DNA from 2 places in the Sphingomonas sp. BE138 genome. Region 2 is predicted to be linked to the other one. Evidence: predicted binding sites of a transcription regulator. Region 2 holds the regulator's gene; the other holds the start of a gene.

Region 1 (3,880 bases), on a different contig from region 2:
TCGAGCGCCGCCGTGCCGCCGACCGAGCGTTCGGGAACGTCGCTTTCGACCGCGCGCGCGCGCCATAGCCGCCGCGCGCCGATGCGGTTGACGATCGCATCGACCAGGATTGCGAGATCGGGGCGTTCCCCATCGGCCAGGTCGCCCTCCAGCGCCTCGGCCCCCAGCGGGTCGGCGCGGTGGACGTGGAGTGCCAGCGCCTCGATCCCGAAGCCGGGGTCGAGCCGCTCGATGCGGCGCAGCAGCAGCCGCAGCATATGGTCGGGGGCGCGGGTCGGGCGCGCGAAGCCGACGCGTACCACCTGCACCGCGGCGTCGATGCGCGTCGCCGCCAGCAGCAGCACGCGCGCGCCGCGCCCGGCGCGCGCCAGCTCGTCCGTCAGCCGCGTCACCAGCTGCGCGATCCAGTGCGCGATCGGCTCGGCGGTCAGCAGCGGTTCGGCGAAGCGCTGCTCCACCGAGATCGCGACCGGCGGCGTCACGGGGTCGAGCGGCTCGGCGGCACGCCCGCTCGCCTGGTCGAGGCGCAGCGGCACCGCGCGGCCGAAGCGGCGCGCGAGCGGCGCGCGGGGGAGGGCGGCGAGTTGCCCGACGGTGTCGATGCCGAGCCGGCGCAGCAGCTCCAGCGCATGGCCGTCGATACGCAGCGCGGCGGCGGGCAAAGGCGCGAGCGCGTCGAGCGGGGCGCCAGGCGGCAGGATCGTCACCCGCTGTGCCGCATGATGCGCGCAGGCCCAGGCCATGCCGGTGGTATCGGCGATCGCGATCCGCGCGGTGATGCCGATCCGCGCGAGCAGCCGCACGATCCGCGCCGCCATCCGCGCCTCGCCGCCGTGCAGGTGCGCCACCCCGGTGAGATCGAGGAACAGCGACTGCGCATCGGCGATCGCGACGCTTGGGCTCCAGCGCCGCGCGAGCGCCACGGCCAGCCGGTGCAGGTCGCGCGCGTCGCCGTCCGGGTCGGCGTCGCGCACGACCACCTCGGGCGAGGCGGCGCGCACCTGCGTCAGCGCCATGCCCGGCGCGATGCCGAGCGCGCGTGCGGCCGCGGAGACGGCGGCGATCTCGATCCGGCTGCCGGTCTTCTGCACGGTGACGAGCGGCGGGGCGCTGTCCTGCGCGGGCGCTGGCGGCGGCACGGCGTCGCGGCAGACGCGCGCGACGGTGCCGGCGGTGCTGCGCCCGGTGTCGAAGAAGGGGGCGACACCGGGTACGCTCGCGCCGGCATCGTTCGAGCCGCGGCGTCCCCCCGGATGCGGACCATCGCCGGGGTAGCGGATCGCGGGCATCGCGTTCCAGGCGGCGGACGTCGCCACTCCGGTCTTGTGCGTCACCCCGGCGGAAGCCGGGGTCTGCGAGGGGTGAGCGTCCCGCGCTTGCCGGGAGAGATCCTGGCTTTCGCTGGGGTGACGGGTGAGGTGATGACGATGGCGGGTGTCCTTGTCGCGCACGCCCTCGCCATGCGCGCGCACCGCGACCATCGCCGGCTCCACCCAGCCGCTCGCCTTCCCGCCGTCATCGCCGGGCAGGTATTTATATGGATGCGCCGCGGCCTCGCTGCGGCGGCCCATCTCGCGCATCGGCGGGCGCTGGTGCGCGGGAATGGCGGCGACGCGGCGCGCGACATCGGCGCGGGTTTCGCCCGCCCAGCACGCCTCGGCGCCGCCGGTCGCCTCGTCCACCCCGGCGAGCGGTGCGAAAACGGCATCGTCGCGCGCCCAGCGCGCGCCGGGGCGCCAGCCGCTGTTGCGCGGCGCGTCGCAGGCCTTGCCGCCCTGTTCGGCATCGCTCGCCGCCTTGATCGCGGCGAGGTCGAGCGCGACGCGCCGCTCAGGCGGCGGCGCGAGTGCGGGCTCGGCCCGCCGCAGCCGGTCGATCGACCAGTCGGGCAGGTAGAGCGAGGCGACCCGTTTCATCGCATGCCTCCACGATCGTCTGAAAAGCTTCGCCGCCACGCTGCCGCACCAGCGATACGTCCCAGCGCGCACGACCGATGCCGGCGACCGGCAGCGGTGCGGACGGCGCCGACGCCACGCGCCAGCGCGTCACCGCCGCGGAGGGGACCGCGAGCGGATCGGCACCCTCCCGCGCATGACGCTTCATCAGCAGCGCGATCGTTCGCCCGCCCTCCGCCGCGAGTTGCAGCCGCCGCGTCGAGGCCATCGCCGCACGGCTCGTCTCGCCGATCACGGCGCCGAGTGCGCGGTGGCGCAGCCCTTCCTCCATCAGCGCCAGCACCTCGGCATCGTCGGCCGCCTCGGCATAGAGGACCCGTTCGGGGGCGAGCCCCGACTGGTAGAGGCCGGGCGCGAACAGGTCGCGCCGTCGCACCACCCACAGCACCGGACCCCAGGCGCGCGCGGCGATCCCGGCGAGGAACAGGGTGGCCGAGGCGTCATCGCCCATCGACGGCGTCGCCGCCGCCACCTCGTGCAGCGCATCGAGCCGCAGACCGGTGTTGGCCAGACGCGCATCGATCTCGCCGATGCCGAACGGCAGCACCGGGCGGCGGCGATGGCCGTCGCCTTCGATGGCGCGGAGCGTGTCGCGCAGGGATTGGAGGACGCTCGACTCGGGCACAGCAGGTACGACTCCGCGATGGGAATATCGTTCCTTTTTTGTTCTCTTCGGCCGGTTCGAGTCAATCCCCTGATACGCCCCGGAAAATGGTATCTCCAGCATCGATCTTGCGGAAAACGCTTTTCCGGCGCTTGAAACAATATTACAAGCGGCTGAAACGGCGCTGCGTAACGGCGGCGCGTGATGGAGAGTGAGACGTGGCCGACGATCCCGGCAATCCGCGCCTGCGCGGCAACCTGCCGCCGCTTTCGCTGCATGTGCCCGAGCCGAAATTCCGGCCCGGCGATGCGGTCGATTTCGCCGATGTCGACGTGCCTGCGGCGGGTGCCGCGCGCCGCCCCGATACCGCCGAGGCCGCCAGCGGCTTCACCGACCTTGCCTATACGATGGTGCGCGTCCTGGACGAGCAGAACCAGGCAGTCGGCCCGTGGAATCCGCGCCTGTCGCCCGACACGCTGCGACGGATGCTGCGCCACATGGCGACCGTACGCGCGTTCGACGAACGGATGTTCCGTGCGCAGCGCCAGGGCAAGACCAGCTTCTACATGAAGTCGCTGGGCGAGGAGGCGGTGGCGGTCGCCGCCGCGCACGCGCTGGATGCCGACGACATGTGCTTCCCCTCCTATCGCCAGCAGGGGCTGTTGATCGCGCGGGGGTGCCCGATGGTCGACATGATGAACCAGATCTATTCGAACACCGGCGACAAGCTGCAGGGCAAGCAGCTGCCGATCATGTACTCGGAGAAGCGCTTCGGCTTCTTCTCGATCTCGGGCAACCTGACCACGCAATATCCGCAGGCGGTCGGCTGGGCGATGGCCTCGGCATCGAAGGGCGATACGCGGATCGCGGCGACCTGGTGCGGGGAGGGGAGCACCGCGGAGGGCGACTTCCATTCCGCGCTGACCTTCGCGACCGTCTACCGCGCGCCGGTGATCTTCAACGTCGTCAACAACCAATGGGCGATTTCGAGCTTCTCGGGGTTCGCGGGCGCGGAGGCGACCACCTTCGCCGCGCGCGCGGTCGGTTATGGCATCGCGGGGCTGCGCGTCGACGGCAACGACGCGCTGGCGGTCTATGCCGCGACCGCCTGGGCCGCGGAGCGCGCGCGCACCAATGCCGGGCCGACGCTGATCGAGCATTTCACCTATCGCGCGGAGGGGCATTCGACCTCCGACGACCCGACGCAATATCGCTCGGCGGGCGAGCCGACCGCGTGGCCGCTGGGCGATCCGATCCGCCGGCTGAAGGATCATCTGGTCGCGATCGGCGAATGGGACGAGGCGCGGCAGGAGGCGATGGA
Region 2 (3,880 bases):
AGCGGGCGCGGGTTTGTGCCGGTGACGGTGGTGCGCCCGGCGGCGGACGATCGCGCAGAGGTGCGCGCACGCTTGGCCCGCCATATCGAGGCGCGGCTGCCGGGCAGCGCGGGCGGGGTCGCGGCGGCACTGGCGACCGGCGACACCGGCGCGATCGCCGAGCCCGACGCCGAGGCGATGCGCCAAGCCGGACTGGCGCATCTGCTGTCGGTCAGCGGGCTGCACATCGCCGCGGCGGTCGGGCTGGTGATGTGGTTGACGCTGCGGCTGCTGGCGCTGTCGCCGCGGCTGGCGCTGACCGGGCGGCTGCCGCTGATCGCCGCCGCGGCGGGGGCGGTGGCGGCGATCGGATATACCTGGTTGACGGGCGCGCAGGTACCGACGATCCGCAGCTGCGTCGCGGCGCTGATGGTGCTCGCAGCACTGGCGCTGGGCCGCGAGGCGCTGACGCTGCGGCTGGTGGCGGCCGGCGCACTGGTCGTACTGCTGGCCTGGCCCGAGTCGCTGGTGGGCGCCAGCTTTCAGCTGTCGTTCGCGGCGGTGACCGCGATCGTCGCGCTGCACGAGCATCCACGCGTGCGCGGCTGGTTCGCGGCGCATGACGAGCCACGATGGCGCGGGCTGATGCGCGAGCTCGCCTCGTTGCTGCTGACCGGCGTGGCCGTCGAGCTGACGCTGATGCCGATTGCGATCTTCCACTTCCATCAGGCCGGATTGTACGGGGCGCTCGCCAATATCGTTGCGATCCCGCTGACGACGTTCGTGGTGATGCCCGCGGAGGCGGCGGCGCTGCTGCTCGACGGCGTGGGGCTGGGTGCGCCGGCATGGTGGATCGTCGGGCAGGGGCTGGCGGTGCTGCTGCGGATCGCGCGGGGCGTGGCAGCGGCGCCTGGCGCCGTGGCGGCGGTGCCGGTGATGCCCCACGCCGCGTTCGCTGCGATCGTGGCCGGTGGATTGTGGCTGGCGATCTGGCGGACGCGGTGGCGCCATGCCGGATGGCTGCCGATCGCCATCGGGGTCGCCTGGACGGTGGCGACGCCGGTGCCCGACCTGATCGTCACCGGTGACGGCCGGCATCTGGCGCTGCGCGACCAAGCGGGCGGGGTGGCGGTGTTGCGCGACCGCACGGGCGACTACATGCGCGGGCTGCTCGCGGAGGCGGGCGGGCTGGACGGCGAACCGCACCTGCTGAGCGAGGCGAGCGGTGCGCGGTGCAACCGCGACTTGTGCTGGATGGAGCGGCGGGTCGATGAACGACGGTGGCGAGTGCTGGCGACGCGCAGCGGCTATCTGGTGCCGGCCGCGGCGCTGGTGCCGCTATGCCGGCAGGCGGATGTGGTGATCAGCGAGCGGCGACTGCCGCGGCGGTGCCGCGGGCGGTGGCTGACGCTCGACCGCGCGACACTGGCGTACACTGGCGGGGTGGCGGTGACGTTCGCCACCGGTCGGGTGACAACGGTGCGACGCGCGGGCGATGCGCATCCGTGGGTCGTGGCGGCGCGCACCGGCGATCCGGACAAGTGACCGCGGCGCCGCGCATCGGATGCTTGCACCGGTCCGTGCGATTGTCGAAGCTGCGTGCGGATGGTGTCATCGAACGTGCGAGAACGGCCACCGGAGTCCAGCGGCGACATCGTGACAAGCGATGGCGTCGAGGCGCTCTTTCCAGGCATGCCGCTCGGATGCTTGCAGAAGTCGCGTACGCGGCCCTGTTTGAACGTATCGCACGACGGCAATCGCGCCATCCCTCCACCAGCTTCGACTAAAGTTTTGCCGCACACAGACTAGGTCTGCGCATCCCTTACGCCCCTAAGAGGGGCGACGAGATCGTCTGTGTTCAGGAATAGCGGCGCAGCAGCCCGGCGAGCTTGCCCTGAACGCGGACCTGCGCAGGAGCATAACGTTGCGGGTCGTAGGCGCGGTTGGCGGGATCGAGGCGGATCATCCCGCCTTCGTGGCGGAAATACTTCAGCGTCGCCTCGCTGTCCTCGATCAGCGCGACCACGATCTCGCCGTCGCGCGCCACTTCCTGGCGGCGGATCAGCGCATAGTCGCCGTCGAAGATGCCCGCCTCGACCATCGAATCGCCGGCTACCTCAAGCGCGAAATGCTCGCCCGCGCCGAGCAGCGCCGCCGGGACCGGCAGCATCGTCGACCCCTCAAATGCCTCGATCGGCACACCAGCCGCGATGCGGCCGTGGAGCGGGATCTCGACCACGTCATTGGCCGGCTCGGGCATGCTGCGCTTGATCGAGGGCGGCGCGACCTTCTTCGTCTCGCCCCCGCGCTCGGGCGTCTTGAGCACCTCGAGCGCGCGGGCACGGTTGGGCAGGCGGCGCAGATAGCCGCGCTCCTCGAGCGCGCTGATGAGACGGTGGACCCCGGACTTGCTCTTGAGCTCCAACGCGTCCTTCATCTCCTCGAACGAGGGGGACACGCCACTGTCGGCGAGCCGGTCCTCGATGAAGCAGATCAGCTCGTGCTGCTTGCGCGTCAGCATGTTCCGGCGCCTCCCTAGTGAACGGATTGCGAACCTTTATGGAACATAATGCTGTCCGTCAAGCGATCATCAGGATTTCCGCCGAGTCGCCTGCGCGCGCCGTGGGAGCGTGCGGTTCGCGCACGATCAGGCAGGTCGAGCGCGCCAGCGTCCGCAGCATCGAGCTGTCCTGGATGGTCGAGGCAAAGGCGCGTCCGTCGCGCAGTTCGGCGCGCAGATAGTCGGTGCGCTCGCCGTTGGCGGGCAGGTCCTCGCCGAGGAGCGCGCGGGACACGGGCGGGAACGGCTGCGCTGCGCCGGCGAGATGCGCGACGAGCGGGCGGACGAACAGCAACGCGGTGACGAACGCCGACACCGGATTGCCCGGCAACCCGACCACCGCCATGTCGCCGCGCCGCCCGGCGAGCATCGGCTTGCCGGGGCGCAGCGCGATGCGCCAGAAATCGAGCGTGGCGCCCGCGGCGGCGAGCGCCGGGCGGACGAGGTCGTGGTCGCCGACCGACGCACCGCCGGTGGTGACCAGCACGTCGGCATCGACCGTCGCGAAGGCATGGGTCAGGCGGTCGAGCCGGTCGGGGAGGATGCCCAGGTCGACGATCTCGACCCCCAGGTCAGCGAGCAGCGCGCGCAGCAGCAGGCGGTTCGACTCGGGCAGCGCGTCGTCGGCGGTGAGGGGGCTCGCGGTGCCGGGCTCGACCAGTTCGTCGCCGGTCGCGGCCAGCGCGACGCGGACCGGCCGCGCAACCGCGATCCGCGCCACCCCGCCGGTCGCGGCGACCGCAAGCCGCGCGGGCGTCAGCCGCTCGCCGGGCGCGACCAATATGTCGCCGCACGCAAAGTCGAGCCCGCGCGGGCGAACGTTGCGACCAGCGTGCGCGGGGCCTTCGCCGGCGAGCGTCAGGATCGCGCCGTCGCGCGCGGCCTCTTCCTGGACCAGCACCGTGTCGGCCCCGGCGGGCATCGCGGCGCCCGTGAAGATGCGCACCGCCTGACCGGCAGCAACGGTGCCGGCGAACGGCGCGCCGGCGGCGCTCTCTCCTATGACGTGGAAGGGACTGGAGAGGTCGGCGAAGCGCAGCGCATAACCATCCATGGCGGACAGGTCGCTCGCGGGCTGGGTCCGTCGCGCGACGACCGCGGCGGTCGCCCAGCGTCCCAGCGCCTCGTGAAGCGGCACCTCGACGCTGTCGACCGCGCGCCCGAGCGCAAGGACCCGCGCCTGTGCCGCTGCGACGGGAAGCAGGGTCATGGCGCGCGCCAGTCGCCGGAGCGGCCGCCGCGTTTTTGGAGGATCCGAATGTCCTGAATCGTCATCGTCTTGTCGATGGCCTTGGCCATGTCGTAGACGGTTAGCAGCGCCGTCGAGACGGCGGTGAGCGC

What was found. Region 2 encodes LexA, which represses DNA repair genes until DNA is damaged. Its sites were predicted from a motif close to GTTCCNCNCTTGTTCT; they were not measured.
Region 1: the regulator LexA is predicted to act here: its motif matches at 2,610-2,625, upstream of J2Y58_RS08565 (protein ImuA).

Annotation. Positions count from the first base shown of each region.
Region 1 covers NZ_JAVDUC010000005.1:71,148-75,027, reverse strand. Annotated here, with positions in the region: gene J2Y58_RS08570 (DNA polymerase Y family protein) at 1-1,916, opposite strand, end outside; gene J2Y58_RS08565 (protein ImuA) at 1,831-2,580, opposite strand; gene J2Y58_RS08560 (3-methyl-2-oxobutanoate dehydrogenase (2-methylpropanoyl-transferring) subunit alpha) at 2,778-3,880, shown strand, end outside.
Region 2 covers NZ_JAVDUC010000001.1:115,013-118,892, forward strand. Annotated here, with positions in the region: gene J2Y58_RS00540 (ComEC/Rec2 family competence protein) at 1-1,524, shown strand, start outside; gene lexA (transcriptional repressor LexA) at 1,838-2,500, opposite strand; gene J2Y58_RS00550 (molybdopterin molybdotransferase MoeA) at 2,559-3,749, opposite strand; gene moaC (cyclic pyranopterin monophosphate synthase MoaC) at 3,746-3,880, opposite strand, start outside.